One region of the Shewanella mesophila genome, then DNA from elsewhere that is predicted to be linked to it. Evidence: predicted binding sites of a transcription regulator. Region 1 holds the regulator's gene; each other region holds the start of a gene.
The links. Region 1 encodes MetJ, which represses methionine synthesis genes. Its sites were predicted from a motif close to TAGACGTCTAGACGTCTA; they were not measured.
Positions count from the first base shown of each region.

Region 1 (8,079 bases):
TTAAAGTCTACCTTGATAGCAGGGTTCCAGGTGACGTTTTGGTAATGCAATGAATGGGCCTTGGTACGAAAATCTCCCGTGATTTCAATTCTATCGAGCGAAGTATGGCGCTCATTTTTATCCACACGGCTATTAATATCGTCAATTTCTTGTGACAGTTCTGCTAGCTGCTGTTTTAGATCTGCCAGTTTTTGTTGTTCTTGGTCGGCACTGTAGGCGCTGCCTGAAAAAGCTAATGCATTGGCAATCAGTATTGATAGTAGAGTACGCATGTTATCTCTCCCGTTACGTAAAGACGCAGTAAATAATTCGCTTTTGGTTAACCGCAAGTTTGTGGCTGATCAGAATCTGCCGCATGGTCATAAAGGAACTGTTGAATATCTAAGCGTTCCTTTTCGGAGAGTTTTTCAAAAACGTCTGGTTTTACTTTGTGCATGTCACGTTGAAAGAAGCGGTCCCACTGACTCATGGTTTTGCTCATAGGTGTTAACTCACCAGCGGCATCACCTTTGCTGTGGCAGGCCTTACACTCTTTTTTGTAGAGATGTTTGCCCTTTTTCGGGTTGCCGCCATCTACGGCATAGGCTTGTCCGCCAATTGACAGAGTTAACATTAGGCAAGTAGCAATTTTTACTAGGTTCTTCATCATCTTTTTCCTTAATCACTACTCCGAGTGATTTATTGATATGAAACAAAATGCTTGTTTCTTGTTGGAAAATTTATCAAAAGACACTAGATGTTAATTTGAAGTTGATCACTTCAATTAAAAAAATCTAATTGATAAAAATATCATTAATAAAAATCTAATGAAATTTCTTAATTCTATGTTTTATAATGTTTTTTTGTTTTTTGTTTTGGTAGGGGAAATCAACTTAAGGTCTGGGGCTGTGATGATTTATGTCACACTTCATTATTTTAACTATTTCTAAACAAGGGGCGGGTTAACCGAACGTTGTCGGTTTGCCTGACTCTTGAGTGGAGTTGTTGTTTAACTGTTAACCAAGGTTGATGATTGAACTGTATCGAACTCTCGTTATCAATTGCCGTCAGTTTATTAGTGGTAGCCTATTGTTTCTATGATAAATGTTGATTATGTTGGGCCGTAACTTTAGTTCGCTGCCTCTATATTGTTTGGCGTAGTGATATTTGACGAATTTATTATTTTTTAGGGCTTAAATCGTCCACAATAAGCTGATGATGGACTATCTTTAAAATCGAGCTATTTGATAATGAAAATAACAAAAATTAGGGTGAATGGAATGAGGTTCCTTAATAGTGTATTTACGATGGTGTTGTGCGGTTTATCTGTTTCAGCGTTCGCTGGGCAACAATATTACGAAGCTCGTAGTGATGCGATGGGGGGCGCGAGCGTAGCCTCTTCTAATCGAGAGGGTGCAGCCTTCATTAATCCCGCATTGTTAGCTGTGCATGCGCCAAAATATTCGGGCGGTGTCGTCATGTTACCTGCATTGGGAGGCGATGCGGCAAATGTGAACAACTTAAGCGATCAATTTGATCTGCTTCAGCTCTCCTATGATGGTTTAGAAAGCGCAATTAATGTGGCTGATGTTGCAGAAATTGAGCGTTATAAAACTGCGCTAATCGGTGATTTACAATCTTTAGAAGATGAGAGTGCTTACGCTAGCGCGGGATTAGGTTTCTCTGTGGTATTGCCAACTAAGCGGATGCCAATGGCAATATTCTATAAAACCTATATTGATGCGGTGAGTGTCGCAGCGATAGAACAAAGTGATTTAGATTTGTTGGAAAATATCGATCCCAATAATCCGCCTGCCTTGACTGATCTTGATTCCCAAGGTGCTGTTATAGCAGGTGCAGTTTCAGATTTAGGGGTTGCACTTAGTTTTCCGATATCCATAGTTAACATGCCTATTGCTGTAGGGATCTCGCCTAAGTTACAACGTATCGATACATACAATTATGTCATTAGCGCCAATGATTTCGATGCGGGCGATTTCGATGATGAAAAATATCGCAACAAGGAGACCGCTTTTAACTTAGATGTCGGCGTCGCGATGCAACCTATAGAGGGGATGCTTATTGGTTTGTCTGGTCGTAATTTGATCAATCATAAAGTGGATACTGTCGAGTCACTTGGACGTCAATTTACTTATCGAGTTGAGGCGCTTTATACCGCTGGGGTTTCTTATGAGTGGAATAGATTTAGCGTAACAACAGACATAGATCTTAATAAAAATAAGCGCTTTGATGAAATCGATAGCACCCAGTATTGGCGTTTAGGCGGTGAAATACAAGCAACTGATTGGCTTGCTTTGCGTTTAGGCTATCGTCATGATCTTGAGGATTCGACCGCTGATATTTATTCCATAGGCACAGGATTTACCATTGGTCGCTCATTTAATTTCGATTTAACTGGCATGATGGGCAGCGATGATGCTGTCGGCGGCGTAATTCAAACTTCTTATCATTTTTAAGCTTGATAGTAAAAAGCGATGAAAGCTGAGATTAGCAAAGATCTCAGCTTTTTTATTTGGGCCACCTGAATTTAACTAGTCATATCTAATATCGATTTGCTTGCTAAGATGATCGCGCTGAGACTACACAGCGATAACGTCATAACCCGTGTTTTCTGCTTGTCTACCCGACCAACGAGTCGATTCGCAAATAAGTAGCCCAAAATAACCGATGGCAATAGCAGCGCCGAAATATAAAAGTGGTGTAAGGTGAGCAGGCCGCTGAAGCCTAAAATTATTAGCGCTATGGTTGAGCTGAAAATAAAAAATGCCGACAGTGCGGCTCGGAACTGTTTGGCGTCTTTTCCTGAAAGTAAGATCGCTAATGGTGGTCCACCAATGGCGGCAATATTACCAAAAATGCCTGATAGTATGCCTGCTGCAAATAAGCTAGTTCGCGTGATAGGGAGAGATAACTTGAGTAAACTTAGCAATACTGCCAGTGCCACGATAATCGCTATGGCTAAACCTAATATCGGTTGTGGTGCCCAGAGCAATAGCAAAGCACCTAATATGCCTCCAGGAATTCGTCCAAGTAATGCATATTGTAAACCGTTAAACTCAAGTGCTGCTCGTTCTCTGAATAGTGTTAACAGTGAGATTGAAAATCCCATTAAGATCACTGGCGCGGGAACGAGGCTGGGATCGACAAGATAAAGCAGTGGCGAGGCGACAACGGCTAAGCCAAAACCGATAAGGCTTTGAGTAAACGCACCCATAAAGATGATTAATGAGGCGAGAATTAAGCTCGTCGGGTCGATGATAAAGTCAGCCACAATTACTCCATCTGGCGGGAATGATTGACAAAAAAGGGACCGTTAAAAGATCCCTTTCTAGATAAATATTTGGCAAGTTGAGTGTATTACTCTAACTCTTCCCATTCGATGCCCATTTCTGTCATCAGCTTTTTCACTTCAGCTGGGATACTATCAGGCTTGTCTTTTGACAAATCATCGTCATGGGGAAGCGGTTGGCCTGTATAGGCATGCAAAAACGCTTCACAGAGCAATTCGCTGTTGGTGGCATGGCGTAAGTTATTTACCTGACGGCGTGTTCGCTCATCGGTTAATACCTTAAGTACCTTTAGAGGAATAGAGACAGTGATCTTTTTCACTTGCTCATTCTTCTTACCATGTTCTGCATATGGGCTGATATAATCGCCATTCCACTCAGTCATTGACTCACCTGTAAATTCTCAAATTCGGGGCAGATTTTATACCCTTACAAATTACAGTCAAATTATTGCCCTTAATTTTTGTGAATTGCAAATAGATTTCTAAATGTTTGGACGTCTAAACGTCTAAATGTGTTGACGGTGAGGGCTTGCTTCGGTACATTTAGACGTCCAGACATCTCTTTGTGGAAGATGACTGTTAGCGTATCGATTTTTAGGAGTAATAGATGACAGAGCGAAAACTAGCCACCACAGCGGTTCGTACCGGGATTGAGTCGGATACTCAACATGGTGCAGTTGTACCGCCCATTTACCTGTCAACAAATTACTCTTTTGATGGCCATAACAATCCCCGCGACTTTGACTATAGTCGTTCGGGTAATCCGACGCGATCAATTTTAGGCGATGCAATTGCTGAATTAGAGCGAGGCGCTACTGGTGTGGTGACCTGCACAGGTATGGCCGCAATTACCTTAGTGACTAGTTTGCTTGGCCCCGACGATCTGCTTATCGTTCCCCATGATTGCTATGGTGGTAGTTATCGTCTGTTTACCAATCTTGCAAAGAAAGGCGCTTTTAAACTTGTCGTGGTCGACCAGACAGATCCTAAAGCGTTAGACGCGGCGATCGCTCAGCAGCCCAAGATGGTATGGTTAGAAACGCCCTCTAATCCGTTATTACGCGTCGTCGACATCGAAGCAATAGCGAAAGCGAGTCACAGCGTAGGTGCACAGGTGGTGGTCGATAACACTTTTTTATCCCCTATTTTACAGCAGCCTCTACTGCTCGGCGCCGATATAGTTATTCACTCAACTACCAAATATATCAATGGTCACAGTGATGTAGTTGGCGGAGCGGTTGTCGCCAAAGATGCTGAGGTCGGTGAACTGCTCCACTGGTGGTCTAATACCTTAGGTTTAACTGGCTCGGCTTTCGATAGTTATCTTACCTTACGTGGTTTACGTACCTTGCCAATAAGAATTCGTGAGCATCAAGCAAATGCACAGAAGGTACTCGCGTTACTGACATCTCATTCTGCGGTTGCAAAGGTATATTATCCAGGGCTTACGGATCATCCAGGACATGAGATCGCGCTAAAGCAACAAAAAGGCTTTGGTGCAATGCTTAGTTTTGAACTAAAAGGTGGAGAATCCCAGCTTATTGCGTTTTTAGATCAGTTAAAATACTTTTCAGTAGCCGAAAGTCTTGGGGGGGTAGAGAGCTTAGTCGCAGTTCCTGCTACCATGACCCATAGAGCGATGGACCCAGAAGCGCGTTTTGAAGCTGGAGTAAAAGAGACTCTGATCCGTTTGTCTGTGGGGATCGAAGATGGTGATGATCTGGTGGCCGACATTCTGGCGGGTTTAGATGCTGCTGAAGCAGTAAGTTGTTAAAGGTATTGAGGAGCAAAAAATGACACGATGTCATTTGCATAAATTTGGTGGTTCTAGTTTAGCGGATGCAGATTGTTACCGCCGTGTCGCTCATATTCTTCTTACTCACGGCCATAGCGATGATCTCATTGTGGTTTCTGCTGCCGGTAAGAGTACTAATTTTTTATATAAGCTGCTCGATCTAAGCGAATCTAATCAGCTGTGGCAAGAAGAGCTGCAAGTATTGATTAGTTATCAACAGAATTTAATTGAGCAGTTACTCTCTAATGAACAAGCCCGTAGTTTGCGTGAGCGTCTATCGACCGATAAATCGCAATTAACCAGCTTACTGTCGATTGACCCATTGAATGATTATCAACGTAATCAAGTGGTCAGTTTTGGTGAACGTTGGTCGTCGCGATTATTGGCCGCATTACTGCGAGAGTCAGGTGTCGCAGCATCCGATGTCGATGCTCGCAGCTTATTAGTCGCCGATGAAGGTGCTGTGCCTCAGATCCGTATCGAGCAATCTAAGCTAAAAGTACAAGACTTGCTTAACAAGCACTCTAACGAACGGCTGGTGATCACTGGCTTTATTTGCGCCAACGATAGAGGTGAAACTTTACTGTTAGGGCGTAATGGTTCAGATTTTAGTGCAACCTTATTTGCCAGTCTTGCCGATATCGAACGTGTCACTATATGGACCGATGTTGAAGGTGTGTTTAATGCCGATCCTAACCGCATTAACGATGCCAAACTGTTGAAGAGTATGTCTTTGACCGAGGCCAATCGCTTGGCGCATCTTGGCTCTCCAGTACTGCATAACCGCACGCTACAACCGCTATTTGATACCGAGGTGAGTCTGGCGGTGCGCTCTAGTTACGCGCCACATACTGACTTTACTTTAATTGCACCTAAGAGCTCTTCTGCTAGTGCGCCAGTGGTGACCAGTTTGCCTAGCGTATCGTTATTTTATTTGACGCTAAATGCCGAGTTACCTCAGCTGTTGGACTGTTTTGCTCAAGCGGGACTGACGCCGTTAGCGTATTGGTCACTTGCCCATGGAAGAGCGGAACTTGCCTTTACCCATGAGAACCAGAAGCAGGCATTAGCGATATTCGAAGCCAATCGAGAGTTTTTGGGCATTGACGAGCTGCAGATGCGGGAAGATCTCGGTCTTGTAGCGTTAGTGAGTGCCGATGCAGGACTATATCGCCGTGGTTTCTCACGATTATTGAACCGTGACGCTCATCCTTTATGTAATGATGGTTTGAGCTTAGTGACGCTAGTGCCTAAGGCGCAGGTTAATCTGTTAACTCAGAAAGTACACCGTCGCTGTGCTGGCCCTCGAAAGCGTATTGGTGTGTTATTGCTTGGCGTTGGTAACATTGGCGAAGCGTGGGTGGATCTGTTTAAGCGTGCTAGGCCCGTGCTAAATAAAGAGCTCGAGGTCAGTGTGGAATTAGTGGGGCTATTGAGCTCAAAGCAAGCGCTGATCAGTGAAACGGACATCGATTTAGATAGCTGGTTGCAACAGTTTAACGAGCGAGCGACACCCTGGCAGTACACTCATCTATTTGAGCAGCTGCAAAATCTGGAGTGTGACGAGCTTATTGCGCTTGATATCAGCGCCAGTGCAGACTTAACCCTTCAATACCCTGAGTTTTTTGCTCGTGGTATTCATATTGTGAGTGCGAATAAATTAGCTGGTTCTGGGCCTTTGCCTTTCTATCAAGAGCTGAAGCAACAATTGGGTAATCGACGATTATTCTGGCGTTACAATGCCAGTTGTGGTGCCGGGTTACCTGTGCAGCACGTGCTGAATGATCTACACAATAGTGGCGATCAGATTGAAGCCGTTGGGGGAATATTTTCAGGTACCCTATGTTGGCTATTTGAACATTTTGATGGCAAGAAACCCTTTTCTGAACTTGTTTTAGAGGCAAAGGGATTGGGGATCACAGAGCCCGATCCTAGAGACGATCTTTCTGGTCGCGATATGCAACGTAAGCTGCTTATTTTAGCCCGAGAGATTGGCTATGATATTGAGCTGGAGGATATTGAGTTGCAATCTTTAGTGCCAGCATATCTTGCTGATATTTCAGTGACTGAGTTTATTGAGCGCTTACCTGAATTAGATGATGAGATGCAACGTCAGTTTCAAGCCGCTGCCGAACAGAATAAAGTGCTTAGGTATGTTGCGGCGCTCGACCGTCTCGAAGGTCAGCTTAAAGCACAAGTGGGTATCGAATGGGTAGATAGCAACCATCCCTATGCTAACTTGACTCCTGGCGACAATGTGTTTGTTATTCATAGTGATTTTTATCAGGCGAATCCATTAATCATCCGCGGCCCAGGTGCAGGGCGAGAGGTTACAGCTGCTGCAGTACAGTCGGATCTTGCACAGATCTGTCGCGATCTATTGCAAGAATAATGGATAATGGTAGCGGCTTAGATGATATCTAGGCTGCTTATTTACACAACAGAGCCGCTAATATAGCGGCTTTTTACTGTTCTTTATTTGTGTTCTTTATCTTTGTTTGTTGACCTTAAACGGATTGGTATAAATTGTTTCTTCTCGCTAGCTAATCCTCATTTCCCTTTCTGATGTCGACTCATTTGATTGGCTGTTTAAGTTAAATTTTACTATGGCTTATGGCTTATGGCTTATTTCTGGCGGTCTGAAAGGGAGAGATTGGTGCGGAACACACTATTTTTAATTTTGATTAACTTTCGCGCTTGACTTCAAACTGAGTTTCTCTAGTATATGGACATATAGACGTCCAAACGTCCATTTAACATTTATTCGAACGTCTGAGGAAATAGAGATGGCTTTTCACCACGCGCAACATGCAAACTCATTAAACCAAAGCTTGTCTGAGCTCAATGGTGACATTAACGTTTCTTTCGAGTTCTTTCCGCCAGCCTCGCCAGAGATGGAAACAATCCTATGGAATTCGATTAGACGTCTTGAGCCACTCAAGCCTAAGTTTGTGTCGGTTACTTACGGCGCTAACTCTGGGGTTCGCGATCGTAC
Region 1 is NZ_CP080421.1:3,749,687-3,757,765, reverse strand. Features, by position in the region: gene K0I73_RS16560 (DUF3373 domain-containing protein) at 1-272, opposite strand, end outside; gene K0I73_RS16555 (c-type cytochrome) at 320-649, opposite strand; gene K0I73_RS16550 (conjugal transfer protein TraF) at 1,260-2,456, shown strand; gene K0I73_RS16545 (sulfite exporter TauE/SafE family protein) at 2,528-3,214, opposite strand; gene metJ (met regulon transcriptional regulator MetJ) at 3,358-3,672, opposite strand; gene metB (cystathionine gamma-synthase) at 3,897-5,063, shown strand; gene K0I73_RS16530 (bifunctional aspartate kinase/homoserine dehydrogenase II) at 5,083-7,476, shown strand; gene metF (methylenetetrahydrofolate reductase) at 7,871-8,079, shown strand, end outside.

Region 2 (8,079 bases), 1.5 Mb from region 1:
GATTGACTCATGCTTAAACCAATAGGATACGACTGATTAGCGGCATTATACTTAATTCGACAGCAAAGATTAACTCTAGAAAAAAAAAAGAGCGCAGTGCGCTCTTTTTCTATAGATGAGGGTACTAGTGCATCGCCAACAACATCTCCTGTGGTTGCTCTAAATAGAGCTTCCAAAGGTTACAAAACTTAGCAATGGTTCCACCGTCAATAACGCGATGATCACCCGACCAGCTTACTTGCATGATCTTACGCGCTTCGACTTCACCTTTGTCATTAAACCTTGGCAAGGTTTGCAGCTTACCCAAGGCAACGATGGCGACCTCAGGCTTGTTAATGATAGGCGTTGCAACCGTGCCCCCTAACGCGCCAATGTTAGAGATAGAGATACTGCCACCCTTAAGATCTTGTGGGCTAACTCGGCCACTGCGTGCATCCTTGGTTAGACGCGTGATCTCAGCCGCGACTTCGACAATAGACTTATTTTGCACATCTTTAACGTTAGGCACTAACAAACCCACTTTAGAGTCGACAGCCATACCTATGTTGTGTGAGGCCAAATATGTCTGTTCACTGCAGTCGTCATTTACACGGCTATTAATGTCAGGGAACTGAGTCAATGCTAATGACATTGCTTTCATGAAGAATGGCATCATAGTTAGCTTTAATTCGTCAGTTGAGTAACGCTGCTTCATTGATTCTCGCAGGGCTACCAACTCAGTTAAATCTAACTCTTCGCAGTAGGTAAAATGAGGTATTGTCGACACCGATTCCATCATCATCTTAGCCATCACAGCGCGAACGCCGCGGATCGGCTCGACACGATCGCCAATAGTCATTGGCGTCGAAGTTGTAGCAGTCTGCTCGGCAGCTTCCACCTTAGCGGCGCGGGCCTTAATGGCTTCACCACCTCGATACTTTTCAACGTCCTCTTTATAAACACGACCATGCTTGCCCGTGCCAGGAACAAGGGCGAGATCGATATCATAACTTCGAGCAAGACGTCGCACGGCAGGACTTGCCAATGCCTTACCATTTGCCGGTAACACGCCTTCCGGGCTATCCACTTGGTGTTCATCTGTGGCAACCTCGGAAACAGGGGTTGCTGGTGCAACACCATCAGACTCGACTTCGATAGCAAATAAAGGTGAATGTACCTTTGCTAGCTGTCCTTTACGATAATGAAGCTTTACTACCTTACCGTTTTTTATCGCTGGAATTTGTACCAGTGCTTTATCGGTCATCACATCGGCAATGGGTTGATCTTCGACCACCATATCGCCTTCTTCGATTAACCACTCCACGAGTTCACATTCGACGATGCCTTCACCGATATCGGGCAGTAAAAACTCTTCAATCACCTTACCGCCGGCTTGTGTTACCGCTGCACTCTCTTGTGAACTATTTTCATCAATAATTACAGAAACAACGGATTCGTTCTCGCTACTAGCTCCCGCACCACCCTCTAACTCCACGGAATAAAGCGGGGCGTGGACTTTAGCTATGTCGCCTTTTTTATAGTGAAGTTTTTTGATGATACCAGCGTGAGGTGCCGGGATCTGAACTAATGCTTTATCGGTCATGACATCGGCAATGGGTTGATCTTCAGCAACCACATCACCTTCGCTAACGAGCCACTCTACCAGCTCACACTCGACAACCCCTTCACCGATGTCCGGCAAAATAAAATCTTTGATCATGCCTATCACTCCTAATATTTCATCGATGCTTTGATCGCTTCAAAGGTTTTGAGCGCATCGGGCATATATTCTTTTTCATGAACCAAAGGGTAAGGCGTATCAAGACCACAAACTCGGCTAATTGGCGACTCGAGGTGAAGGAAGCACTCTTCTTGAATCGTTGCTGCGATTTCGCCCGCAAATCCGCCTGTTAGCGGTGCTTCATGATTGATAAGCAAGCGTCCTGTCTTCTTCACCGATGCAGCGACCGTATCAACATCCCATGGTGCTAATGTACGCAAATCGATAATCTCACATGAGATCCCTTTTTTCGCGGCCATTTGCGCTGCATTTTCGATGATCTCCATCTGAGCGCCCCATGCTAACAGGGTGATATCAGTGCCCTCTTTAACCACTTCGGCTTTGCCTAGCTCAATCTCATAATCCCCTTCAGGCACTTCACCGACGCTGGCACGGTATAGACGTTTAGGTTCAAAAAATACTACAGGGTTTTTATCACGGATAGACGCTAGCAATAGCCCTTTGGCTTGGTAAGCATTACGGGGTACAACCACCTTCAAACCGGCTGTTTGCGTAAAATAAGCCTCTGGCGATTGAGAATGATAATGACCGCCGGCAATACCACCGCCGTATGGTGTTCTGTAAATGATCCCGCCGACATTAAACTCATTACCACTGCGATATCTGAACTTAGCCGACTCGTTAACTATCTGATCGATGGCGGGGAAAATATAATCTGCAAACTGGATCTCGGCGATAGCTGTCATGCCATTAGAGGCTAAGCCATTTGCAAATCCTGCAATCCCTTGTTCTGTCAGCGGGGTATTAAAACAGCGATCCCGGCCGAACTTTTCTTGTAGTCCCGACGTAGCACGGAATACGCCACCAAAATGGCCCACATCTTCACCAAATAACACTGTTTTATCATCGGCTTCCATAGCGATAGTCAAAGCATCATTGATGGCTTGTAACATATTAATCTTGGCCACGATTTATACTCTCCCTGCGCTATGTGGATAGGAATCCGGGTACTTTTTAATGTGCTGCTTCAATGTTGCGAGTTGCTGTTTCAAACGCGGCGTCGGCGTATCGTAAACATCATTGATTATTTCATCGACGTGCGTTACGGGTAGCTTCTCAGCAACCTTAACTGCAGCCAACACCTCTTGACGATATTTCTCATATAAACCCTGATCGTCACTTTCGGACAACCAGCCTTTATTCATCATCCACAATTTAAATCGTTTAACGGGATCGTGTTGTTGCCATTTGGCTTCTTCCTCTTTCGAGCGGTAGCCCGATGGATCATCCGAGGAAGAGTGCGCGCCTAAGCGATAGGTCATGGCTTCAATCAAGACTGGCGCATTATGCTCCAGCGCATAGGCTCTTGCCTGCTGAGTTGCCGCCAATACCGCTAACATATCGTTACCATCGACACGTATGGTATGCATGCCATAACCTATGCCACGGCTTGCGATACCATTGCCGGCAAACTGCTCGCTAGTTGGAGTCGAAATAGCGTAACCATTGTTACGACAGAAGAAAATGGTAGGTGATTTCAATACGGCGGCCATATTTAACCCCGCGTGGAAATCGCCTTCAGATGCAGCACCTTCACCAAAATAGCAAATAGCAACATTGCGTTTGCCTTGCATTTTTAAGCTGTAGCCGACACCCGTTGCCTGAGGGATCTGGGTTGCAAGTGGAGAAGAGATAGTTTGGTAATGTAACGCTTGGCTACCATAGTGGATCGGCATCTGCCGCCCTTTACCTAAATCTTTTTCGTTACTGAACATCTGATTCATAAACTGTTCAGTTGAGAAACCGCGATAACGAATCGCCGCATGCTCTCGATACTGGGCTAAAATCACATCTTCATTATCGAGCGCTGCCACGCTGCCAACGATTGATGCTTCTTCACCAGTACAGGTCATATAAAAACTGATGCGTCCCTGACGCTGAGCGCCTAACATGCGTTCATCGAGTACTCGTGTGAAAACACAAGTATCATAAATTCTTTCGGCTAATGCCTGATCAATAACTGGCAGTACCGCCTTTTCAAAGGTGGTTCCGTCGGCTTGTAAGATCTTCAAGATCGGAATTGACAGTGAATCCTTATCGAGAAAGCTGACACGATGGACAGTTTCTGTAGTGCTCGTTGCGTTGCTCATACTATTCTCTTATCAGCTGAGTTTTCTTGTTATCTGGTTGCGAAGGCTGACACCATTCGCTCTCTTTATTTATTACGCGGCCTTAAACTTACGTTAACGTAAACTACCTATCAAGCTTAACCACTTTAAAGCCGCTAACTAGCATACTCACAGGATGTATATCTAGCTTTACAATACCGTGTCTAACCCAGCTTAATCTAGGTTGTAGTCATTTGCAGGAATCAAACATAACACAGTGCGCTGGCCAATTGGCACGTTTGCATTTGGGAACACTATGGCTTCGTTTGGCGCTTCTACTTTTATATCTTGTCCGCCCTCTTTTGCTAATACATAGCCCTTAGGAAAACTAGTAAAGTTTTCAACATTATTAGCAAACGTAAATTCAAAATCATCAAAGTGCTTGTTAATAGAGCGATTTACTTGATAAAGGTTAAGCTTGTTCTCGTCAAATGTGTCAAGCTCTAATGCTTTCCCTGTGATTAAACGACACAACATCTCTTTTAACGAGATAAACCGCGTCATATCGTTTTGCCCCATAGGCATCACCTTGCCAAGTTCGATAGTAAACGCCTCGGCTTGATAGTTATTCCATGAAAAATAGCTAAAGGTGGTCGTAGGCTCATGATGAAACAGCACAGTGTTAATGCCACAAGCAGATAAAAACATTAACTGCTCTTGACTATAGGGCTTACCGTGACGATAGGGGTAAATAGCAAACTTCTCGTGTTTTGAGCCACGTATTGCTGTGTGTAGGTCATAGTGACAACGAGACCCGTTTGTTTTGTCGCTATTGAAGAACCGGTCAACATACTGCTCAAGCTTTTTAGCCCGCATCCGCTCAGCATTCACTAAGCCTTCGCCTTGTGAATGAGCACCGCTAAAGAGTCGATTTAGGTTCTCTTCCACAAACCGAGTACCATTGTGGATAGCTGGAGGATTTCCTATCAGAAACAACACTCGATGACGGCACACAAGTTTGCCCGTCAGCAACGCCGTGATTAGGCTATTACACAGTTCAATCGGCGCGGTTTCATTGCCATGAACGGCTGACGAGAGCACGATACTTTTGACAGCACCACCAGATGCATCAGCAGCTTCAATGCGAGGTTCAAACACTATAACCCCTGTATCCCACACTTCAACATCAGTATGTTCATCGATGTTGAATGATAGCGGCTCATCAATAGCTTTAGGGTTAGCCAGCGTGAATTGCAAAAAGTCTTTCGACAAATTCAGGGCTTGTGACACAAGAAAACTCCTTACATTTATCATTCCTTAAGGCTGGTTTCATTAGGCATTTAAGGGATGAATCCTTGGATTTATTAGAATTATTATTAGTTAGCGACATAGTATCATTTAACGGAAAAGACAGCTATTTATCCGCGTATATCCAAACAGGAATAACCAGTATAAATAGCAAAAATGATCTTGCATTACCATCACCAGCAATGACACAATAAAAGACATCCAGCCATCCATACGGATAAACATCTAAAAATGGATGGTAACATTGACACAGACATTTAAACGAACATAAACGCGAGATGACTGCTACATAGTCAGCAACTATCTCGGCAATTAAGTACAACGAGGTAATAGAAATGGCTTTAGCGACATTTGGTGCAGGGTGTTTTTGGGGCGTAGAATACTTCTTCAAGCAAATCGACGGCGTAACCGCAGCAACCTCAGGCTACATGGGCGGTGACGACAACGCGGCGACTTATGAGGAAGTTAAAGCGGGTAATACCGGCCACGCTGAAGTTGTACAGGTTGAGTACGATGAAACACGCGTAGATTATGAACAACTCCTTGCGGTATTTTGGTCCAATCACAACCCGACTATGCTCAATATGCAAGGCGGTGACATTGGCCATCAATATCGAAGTGCGATCTTTTTTCATGATAAACAACAAAAAGAGGTAGCAGAGGGCTCTAAGCTTGCGCTTGCTCGCAGTGGTAAGTGGGGACTGAGACCTATCGTGACTGAAATAGTGCCAGCCGTCACCTTCCATAGAGCCGAAGAATATCACCAGAACTACTTAGAAAAGAATAATCTGCCAACCTGCCACCTGACTTACTAAACTACCTCTGTTAATAAATTCAGTGCCAGCGATAAAAAGGCCCCATCAAAACTGATGGGGCCTTTTTATCGCTCTAATTACTATCAACTGAGCCTTGTTAACGATTGGCTACACAGTCACGCAATCACACTAGCAGGTTCTAGGCTAACAGGATATCAATCATCTCTTGCGCTTGGGTTAATACCTGCTCGAGATGGGCCCCAGACACAAAACTTTCACCATAGAGTTTAAACAGTGCTTCGGTTCCCGAAGGGCGCGCCGCAAACCAAGCATTTTTAGTCACCACTTTTATGCCACCAATAGCCGCTTTGTTGCCTGGTGCATGGGTGAGCACGTCCGTAATATCATCACCTGCAAGTTGATCACAGCCCAATTGCGCAGTTGTCACCTGTGCACTAATCAACTGGTTAAACTTCGCTTTACGCTTTGGTTTTACCGGACTATCAACTCTTTTATAAAAACTCTCGCCATGACGCTCTACCATCTGCTGATATAACTGCGCTGGCGTGTATCCCGTTACTGCTAGGATCTCTGCCGCCAGCAGGGCCAAAATGAAGCCATCTTTATCGGTGCACCAGGTACGGCCATCACGCTGTAGAAAAGCCGCGCCCGCACTCTCTTCTCCGCCGAAGGCAAAGGTTCCCTCGGCCAGCCCCTCGACAAACCATTTAAATCCGACAGGGACTTCACTCATGATACGATTTCGTTCGGCGCAAACTTTATCGATCATCGCACTAGAGACTAGGGTTTTTCCGAGAATGAGATCCAAAGACCAATCGGGGCGATGCATCAATAGGTACTCAATCGCAACCGCCAAATAATGGTTAGGATTCATCAACCCCGAGCCAGGGCAGACAATGCCATGCCGGTCATAGTCTGGGTCATTACCGACGCAAATATCGAAATCGTTCTGGTATCTCAGTAATCCAGCCATGGCATAAGGTGACGAGCAATCCATACGGATCTTGCCGTCCTTATCCAATGTCATAAAGCTAAACGTGGGATCGACCCTGTCGTTAACCAGTTCAATGTCGATATCGAAACGACTAGCGATCTTGCTCCAGTAATGGATCCCCGAGCCACCGAGTGGATCGACGCCGATCTTAATTCCAGCTTTACTGATGGCCTTCATATCGATGACATCATCGAGCGCGTCAATATAAGCAGACATAAAATCAGTCTCTACGATCAGCGCCGTGTGGACCGCAATCGAATAGCTAAGCCTTTTTACTCCTTCGAGCTGTTTTGCTAGATAGTCATTAGCACGAGATTCAATCCAAGCGGTGATCTCACCTTCGGCCGGTCCACCATGGGGCGGATTATACTTAATGCCACCATCTTGGGGTGGATTATGTGAAGGTGTGATAATAAGTCCGTCGGTTAAGGCTGCAGGCATATCTCGATTGGCACGGATAATGGCCTGAGATACTACAGGGGTTGGGGTAAACTCATCATCTTTTGCGACTAATACTTGGATAGCATTTCCGCTGAGCACTTCAAGAGCGGTAACATAAGCCGCTTGTGACAACGCATGGGTGTCGATCCCGACAATCATAGGTCCCGTAATATTGGCCTGTTGGCGATAATCGACAACCGCTTGCACAATCGCGAGAATATGTTTTTCATTAAAACTTTTAGTAAAAGCGCAACCACGATGACCGGATGTGCCAAACGTCACCTTTTGAGCATCAAGGCTAACATCAGGTGCGAGCCGATAATAATGGCTCATCAATTTAGGGATACTAACCAAATCCGTTTGCTGTGCGGCTTGCCCCGCGCGTTTATCTATCGCCAAAACTGACTCCTATCGTGAATATGGATGATCAAGAAACAACATACAATATAAGCTCTAAATGTTACCAATCATCGATTCGATCTGCGCTTCCGCGACGCCAAATTGAACTAGTACCTCAGTCAATATGGTGCGCTTTTTAGCTGTGTTATTGTTGGTTGTCACCCAGAAGCCGCTGTTGCCAATCTCTTTTGGATTAGCTGATTTACTGGCTTTTAGTAGCGATTCTTTTGAGGTCGCAAAGTAGAGACGATCTCTACCCTGGATCTGTAGCACTTGATCAAACTGCTGTGGCATCGCGTTATAGATAGCTTCTAGGCTATAAAGGAAACGACC
Region 2 is NZ_CP080421.1:2,207,464-2,215,542, forward strand. Features, by position in the region: gene nadA (quinolinate synthase NadA) at 1-11, opposite strand, end outside; gene K0I73_RS09695 (dihydrolipoyllysine-residue acetyltransferase) at 125-1,699, opposite strand; gene K0I73_RS09700 (alpha-ketoacid dehydrogenase subunit beta) at 1,711-2,688, opposite strand; gene K0I73_RS09705 (thiamine pyrophosphate-dependent dehydrogenase E1 component subunit alpha) at 2,692-3,870, opposite strand; gene astE (succinylglutamate desuccinylase) at 4,063-5,142, opposite strand; gene msrA (peptide-methionine (S)-S-oxide reductase MsrA) at 5,472-5,951, shown strand; gene pgm (phosphoglucomutase (alpha-D-glucose-1,6-bisphosphate-dependent)) at 6,091-7,746, opposite strand; gene seqA (replication initiation negative regulator SeqA) at 7,801-8,079, opposite strand, start outside.
Region 2: a site for MetJ is predicted at 5,387-5,404, ahead of msrA (peptide-methionine (S)-S-oxide reductase MsrA). Genes of this name have one in related genera too.

Region 3 (8,079 bases), 310 kb from region 1:
GCCAATGTCGCCGCGAAAACGGTTAATCACCACCCCTTTAATTCGCGCACGTTCCGACTCAGACAACAGGGCTAAAGTGCCGACAATATGGGCAAACACGCCGCCTTTATCGATATCGGCAATTAAGATAACCGGGCAATCGACCTCTTCGGCAAACCCCATGTTAGCAATATCGCCTTCACGCAGATTGATCTCAGCAGGGCTACCCGCCCCCTCAACCATAACGAGTTCATACTGCGCCGTTAATCTTGATAGGGAATCAAGCACCGCCGCCATCGCCTTAGTTCGATAGCCCGCCGCATCTTTGCCAAAATAGGTTTGGCCGTCCATATGAGATAGGGCTTTACCTTGCACTATCACCTGCGAGCTAGTGTCAGAACTTGGCTTTAGCAAAATAGGATTAAAATCGGTATGGGGTGCCAAGCCACAGGCAACCGCCTGCAACGCCTGTGCTCGGCCAATTTCGCCACCATCAGCGGTTACGGCACTGTTTAGTGCCATATTTTGCGGCTTAAAAGGTGCGACCTTGACACCTTTACGCGCAAAGTAACGGCACAGACCTGCCACCAAGGTACTCTTACCTGCATCTGACGTGGTGCCCTGCACCATCAAGATTGATGTTTTATTGCTATTTGATGACACAGTTATCCAACTCATTCATTAACTATTTAAGCCTCACCGCCCCTTCAAGATCATAGGTAATCCAGCGGTAACCAACACCACCTCATCGGCTAACTTTGCGATGGCCTGATGCAACCACCCCGCCTCATCAACAAAGCGGCGACTCAAAGGATCGCCAGGTACCACGCCAGTGCCCACTTCATTGGAAATTAATATTATCCTTCCCGGTAACCTCGATAGTGCGCGTAAAAAATCGGCTTTAGTTTGCGACCAATCGCTACTGGGATTAAGCAGGTGATTAGTCAACCACAGGGTTAAACAATCGACCAAGATAACTCGATCGTTTTTAGCCTGCTTAATTAAACACTGGCTCAAGTCTAGTGGACACTCGAAGGTTTTCCACGCCAGCGCAGCTCGCTCTATTTTATGACGCTCAATACGGCAAGCCATCTCATCATCAAACGCCTCGGCCGTTGCCACAAACAGACACTCATCCCCCTTGGCGACATAATTGGCAGCGAGCTTGAGGCCGTAGCTAGATTTACCGCTACGCGCACCACCTAAAATAAAATGGATCATGACACGAGTGCCAGAATAAACAGATACACAGTGAGTTCACTCACCTGTTGCGCAGCCCCTAAGGTATCGCCAGTATAACCACCAATTTGCCGCCTAAAGCCCCAAATTAACAAGTAGCGCAGCACCAGCAACAAGGCGCACAGACCCAGCGCTGCAGTGATCCCGCTAACCCAAAGGGCTAACACTCCTGTTATCAACAAAATAGCGAGTTCATTTAAGGTTTGTGACTGGGCTAAAGGTTTACTCTTACTGCTGGCATCTTCACGGACATAGGCCTCAGAAAAAATAAGCGATGCCGCCAGCACGCGACTCAGACAATGAGATACGATAAGCGCACTCACCACTAAATGTGGCGCATATAAAGCGATCTCACTGAGGAGGACAAACTTAAATAGCAGCGCAAAGACCAGCGCGAGTACGCCATAGGTGCCCACACGGGAGTCTTTCATGATGCTCAGTTTGTCTTGCAGCGTCCAGCCACCACCAAAGCCATCGGCGGTATCGGCTAAGCCATCTTCATGAAAGCCCCCGGTGGTAAGCACACTTGCGATCATAGCCAGCACTATGGCGATGCTACTGGGGAATAACTCGCTGGCGATCACATAAACCAGCGCACTTATGCCACCCACGACTATGCCAACAGCACCAAAGTAACGACTCGCTTGATTAAGCCGCTCGCTGTTTACCTCGACCCAGCTCGGCATAGGAATACGCGTAAAAAAGCCCATGGCGATAAAAAACAGGCCCAACTCTTTTCTGATCATCTTTCTCTCATCATCTGCGTTAACTCCTCAAGCCCTCAAGCTTACGAACCGTCCTGCCTTAAATCTCAATCGACAACTCTTGTAAGCTAGCCATCTCGTTATAAAAAGCGGCGGCGGCGCGCACTAAAGGTAAGGCTAATGCCGCACCAGAGCCCTCACCTAAACGCATGGACAACTTAAGCAGCGGCTTGGCTTGCAGATGGGTCAGCATTAACTGATGGCCGCGTTCATCGGATTGATGGGCAAAAATCATATAATCACGAGCGGCGGGCGCTATGGTTGTCGCCACTAACGCCGCAGCCGTGGCGATAAAACCATCGACGAGTATCAACATCTGATGCTCAGCAGCGGCCAACATGGCCCCTGTCATCTGCACGATTTCATAACCGCCAAGGGCTGCTAGTACGCGATAAGGATCTGATAGTTCCTCACAATGTAGATAAAGCGCTTGCTCAATAAACATCTGTTTGCGGGCGAGGGTCGCCGAATCGATACCTGTGCCACGTCCAACACAATCGGCCACATCTAACTTTAAAATCGCCGCCATAATCGCTGCTGCAGAGGAAGTGTTGCCTATGCCCATATCGCCAAACGCGATAAGGTTAGTACCATTGTTATGATGTAAAGTGACGCGTTCGAAGGCCATAGCAAAACCTTGTTTTACCGCGCCTAAGGTCATCGCACTCTCTCGATGAAACGCCTTTGTTCCTGCTCCGAGCCTGTGATTAATTAGGCGTTCGTCACCTTCAATAGGGGTCGCAATACCGCAATCTATCACCTCCATATCGAAACCAGACTGAGCACAAAAAACGTTAATGGCAGCACCGCCATTGAGAAAATTCTGTACCATCTGCGTCGTTACTTCACTCGGCGCAATTGACACACCAGAAGCCGCAATCCCATGATCGCCAGCAAACACCAGTAACTTAGGATGACTAATCGCTGGTGACGTTTCCCCCAACACTTGCGCTATCTGCAACGCTAATGGCTCAAGCTCTCCCAATGCTCCCAAGGGTTTGGTTTTACCATCTATTTGGGCTTGGATCGCTTGATCAAACTCATGACTCACCGGCGTTATAGTAAACATCTCTTTCATCTTACTGCGTCCTCACCTTACTGCACGAGAAACCGATACGAGGGCTATCCACGTCGCTTGGTTGCTAAAATAAACAAAAAGAACAAGCTACCGATAACGGCAGTGATAATGCCGATTGGCAATTCTTGATAACTCAGCAGGCATCTTGCCAACACATCTATCCAGATCATAAACAGGCCACCGACCAAGCCTGTGATCAACAAGGCAAACCTTCCAGGCAACAATAGCCGCACCATATGAGGGATCATCAACCCCACAAAACCGATACCGCCGCAATTGGCCACCAGCACGGCGGTAATTAAAGAGCAGAGCAGCAACATACCTAGGCGCAAACGCTGTACATTAATGCCTAAGGTATGCGCGGTCTCATCACCGGCTTTCATGGCTAAGATCTGACGTTTAGACAACAAGATGATTGCCGTGGCTAAACCTATCACCACCAAAGGCAGAGTAAGCCCTGCCCAGCTTGCCTTGGCAAAACTCCCCAGACTCCAAAACAGCACAGAAGCCGCCGCCTGAGGACCTGAAAAATAAAGCAACAGACTGGTCAATGCGCCAAACATAAATGATACCGCCACCCCTGAAAGCAACATGCGCTCGATCTGAGTGCTCATGGCTCGACCACATAGTGCCAGTACCATAAGCACAGAAAGCCCCGCACCGATAAACGCCCCCATGGGCAAGCTAATGCTATTTATTAATGAGCTAGGGAGTGTGCCCGACATAGTCTCTGAGTTGCCAAGTAGGGTGATCACCAATACCGCACCAAACGAGGCGCCCGAAGAGATCCCAAAGAGATAGGGATCGGCAAGGGGATTTCGCGTAACGGTTTGCAATACCGTACCCGCTATCGCAAGACCAAAGCCCGCGATAAAAGCCAGCAGAATACGTGGCAATCGCAGCTCCATCACAATCCGCGATGTCACGCTGCCGCTTGACTCACCGCTTAGCGCGCCAACAATGGCATCAATAACCTGTTTGACACCTATCTCGGCCGCACCAAAACTGGCGGCAAAAATAGGGGTTAACAGAGAAAAGAGGGCAATCAATACCGCGAACAGTATGACTCGCTCTACCCTATTTGCGCCCAAGGAGCGCTGCATTACCTTGGTGATCATCAGCCCTTACCCTCCTTCAGATCGCTCTTTGTGAGAAATCTGCCATTGGCTGAGGTAACGCCTATCGCGTCACCATGGACTAGGTCACCTTGCTCGCCTAGATGGGAATAACCGTAAAAATAGTTAATCTGCGGATTACCATGTTGTGGATGGGGTAATACCTGACAGCATACGCCAAAGACCTCACCAATCTGCTGCTCTGTAAGCACCTCTGCAGGCGAGCCTTGGATCACCGATCGCCCTCTATTAAGCAGCAATAATTGATCACACAAGGCACTGGCTAAATTCAGATCGTGAATAGAGATCACCACGGTAATATCTAAGGATCGCAGTAGTTCTAAGATCTGGATTTGGTAACGAATATCGAGGTGATTTGTCGGCTCATCGAGGATCAATAACTTAGGCCGTTGCACTATGGCTCGAGCAATCAATGCCCGTTGTTTTTCGCCGCCCGAAAGTTGCTCATAAGATTGATTCGCCAGCTCACTCAAACCAACCGTGGCAAGCGCATGACGTACCTGCACCTTATCTTGCTCGCTTGTGAGGGAAAATGCGCCTTTATGGGGCGTGAGTCCTAAGGCAACTAACTGCGCCGTCGTCATATCGAAATGATGGGGCGTATCTTGCAAAACCACAGCCACTTGCTGTGCAAACGCCTTAGCCGATAGATCGCCAACGGAATGACCAAATAGACAGATATCGCCTTTACTGGGAGTCAAATATCGGTAAAGGCAACGCAATAGCGTCGATTTACCTGCGCCATTAGGGCCGATGATCCCAAGCATTTTACCTTGGGACAGCGACACGCTGACATCTGACAAAATTTGGCGTTCGCCGCTGTGCCAGCATAAACCTTGTGCGGATAAGGCAGAAACGTCTTTAATCACGGGCACCAACCCAAGGTGCGGTCTTAATGCACAGGTATAGCGCTGCAATAGATGAAGACAGGGCAATAGCCCAAAATGTAATGGTCATGAGTAGCTCCCTCAAGTCACCCGCTTGAGTCATAAGGCTATAAAGTAAGGCAGGTATCCTGACTCGTGGTTAACCTAAGGTATTAGCAGCCTTATTTAACACACTCACAGTTGCGGGCACAGTTTGGGCTGATGGCAGTTTGCCTTCCCAATTCCCTATTAAGTTTGAGTTGCTCGTCTCTTTAGCAGAGGCGAATCTCAACACCTTACTCTCGACATCTTTCGCTACTGAAATTTCGCTATTGAAAGACACCTAAAAATTGTTGGTTATTATGCGGCATTTCAAACAAGAGACAAGCACTAGCTGTCGTGCCATCAAACAAGCACAGCCCCGCTACCACTTACCTCCTATGATTCAGCCCCAATGCAGTCGCCAAAACCCCTTGCCATCGTCAGCTCTGTAATGGGTAATTTTAACCACACAGGCATACTCAAGACTCATTCGAGTATAGAAGCCTACCGACTTAGTGACTCCCAAGGCCTTGGACATTAAATAACGAATAACGCCACCATGAGTGATAAGTAATAACTTCTCACCACTGTACTGACTAACGAGATCATCGACCAGCTCATCGAGGCGCAGTTCAAAGGCCGACATAGCTTCACCTTCAGGTAAAGGATATTGCCAAGGATCTTGCCAATAAGCCGTTAACTCTTCGCCATGCTCTTCGTGTAATACCGGGATTTCATGGCCATCCCAACGGCCAAAGTAGATCTCCTTTAGGCGTTCATCAAAGCGCATGCTCATCCGTCTTTTACTGGCGATATGTTCGGCAAAACTGGCGCAGCGGATTAAAGGCGAACTCACTACTCTGTCAACGGCTTCGGGCAACTTAGCATAGGCCAACTGCATCTGTGCAAAACCGATTTCAGTCAGCTGAACATCGCAATGGCCTCGCAGCAGATTACCACCTTCACATTCGCCATGACGCATCAAATAAAGCGTTGTTTGAGTCATATTAAAACAGGATCGACTTGCTTGAGTGTAATACTTAAGGAGGATACTCTTAACCGATAACACATTGCAATACATGATGATTAAGCTTTTGATAATTTACAAAAATCTATAGCAATATCCATTTAATCAATCGCCTAGGTACAGTCTCTTCATTGCCTAAATCGCTTATAACTTAGCTAGGTTATTAGTCCACAAAGGTTATACTATTTTGACTTGCCCTAAGCGCTATAAGTCGATTAATATAGGTAAGAAGTATAGACGTCTATACGTTTATACTTCCAGATAAGAATAACAAACGGTAACGTACCCTTAATCACACTGCATTAACCTCATAACGACGGTTTCCATGCAATGGCTAGTTAGAAGTTAGTAAAAATAGGTAGAATTTTATGGCGACCCATACCCCTGTTAAGCATGTAAGACAGATAGCACCGCAGATCATCGAGCAGCTCAAATCGCAGATATTGATCCTCGACGGCGCAATGGGCACCATGATCCAAGATCATAAGCTTGAGGAAGATGCCTTTCGCGGCGAACGTTTTAAAGATTGGCCCTGCGATGTAAAAGGCAATAACGATCTGCTCGTACTGACTCAGCCAGCCATTATCAAAGATATCCATAAGCAATACCTACTCGCTGGTGCCGATATTATCGAAACCAATACTTTTAACGCCACTCGTATCGCCATGGCCGACTACGAGATGCAGGAACTGTCCGCCGAAATAAATCTAGAAGGTGCAAGGCTTGCACGCGCCGCGGCCGATGAGGTCAGCGCTGAAACGGGTCGTGCTTGTTATGTCGCTGGGGTACTAGGCCCCACCAACCGAACCTGCTCGATTAGCCCCGATGTCAACGATCCCGGTTATCGCAATGTCAGCTTCGATCAACTGGTTGAAGCCTACCGCGAATCCATTGAAGCGCTCATCGAGGGCGGCGCCGACATCATCATGGTGGAAACCATCTTCGATACCCTCAACGCTAAAGCCGCACTGTTTGCGGTTGAGAGCATATTCGATGAGATAGGCCAGCGTTTACCCATCATGATCTCAGGCACCATCACAGATGCCTCGGGTCGCACCCTCACGGGACAAACCACTGAAGCCTTTTACAACTCCTTGCGTCACGTTAAACCGTTATCGATCGGCCTTAACTGCGCCCTTGGTCCACAAGAGCTGCGTCCCTACGTTGAAGAACTATCAAAGATTGCCGAATGTTATGTGTCGGCGCACCCTAACGCGGGTCTGCCTAATGAATTTGGGGGCTACGATGAAACCCCTGAAGAGATGGCGGAGGTTATCGGTGAATGGGCGCAAGAGGGCTTTCTGAACATCATTGGCGGTTGCTGCGGCACTACGCCAGCACATATTAGCGCCATACGCCAAGCGGTTATCGAGCACCAAGCCCGTGAATTACCTAATATCCCAGTCGCCTGTCGCCTGTCGGGGTTAGAGCCGCTTACCATAGATGAGAACTCGCTATTTCTAAACGTCGGTGAACGCACCAACGTCACCGGCTCGGCCAAATTTTTACGCCTGATCAAGACTGGCGAGTACGAAGAGGCGCTGTCGGTTGCCCGTGAACAGGTCGAAAGCGGTGCCCAGATCATCGATATCAATATGGATGAAGGGATGCTCGACGGCGTCGAGGTAATGCAGAAATTCCTCAACCTTATCGCCTCAGAGCCTGATATCAGCCGAGTACCGATCATGATCGACTCCTCCAAATGGGAGGTGATTGAGGCAGGACTAAAATGTATTCAAGGAAAAGGCATCGTTAACTCCATCTCCCTCAAAGAGGGCGAAGAGAAGTTTATCGAGCAAGCCACTCTAGTAAAGCGTTACGGCGCAGCCGCCATTATCATGGCATTCGATGAAGTCGGCCAAGCCGATACCAAGGCGCGTAAAATCGAGATCTGTACCCGCGCCTATCGGGTGCTGGTCGATAAGGTCGGCTTCCCGCCAGAAGATAT
Region 3 is NZ_CP080421.1:3,443,055-3,451,133, forward strand. Features, by position in the region: gene K0I73_RS15270 (cobyric acid synthase) at 1-657, opposite strand, end outside; gene cobU (bifunctional adenosylcobinamide kinase/adenosylcobinamide-phosphate guanylyltransferase) at 676-1,200, opposite strand; gene K0I73_RS15280 (adenosylcobinamide-GDP ribazoletransferase) at 1,197-1,964, opposite strand; gene cobT (nicotinate-nucleotide--dimethylbenzimidazole phosphoribosyltransferase) at 2,023-3,051, opposite strand; gene K0I73_RS15290 (FecCD family ABC transporter permease) at 3,105-4,178, opposite strand; gene K0I73_RS15295 (ABC transporter ATP-binding protein) at 4,178-5,065, opposite strand; cobalamin riboswitch at 5,185-5,376, opposite strand; gene K0I73_RS15300 (histidine phosphatase family protein) at 5,508-6,110, opposite strand; gene metH (methionine synthase) at 6,500-8,079, shown strand, end outside.
Region 3: a site for MetJ is predicted at 6,366-6,383, ahead of metH (methionine synthase). Genes of this name have one in related genera too.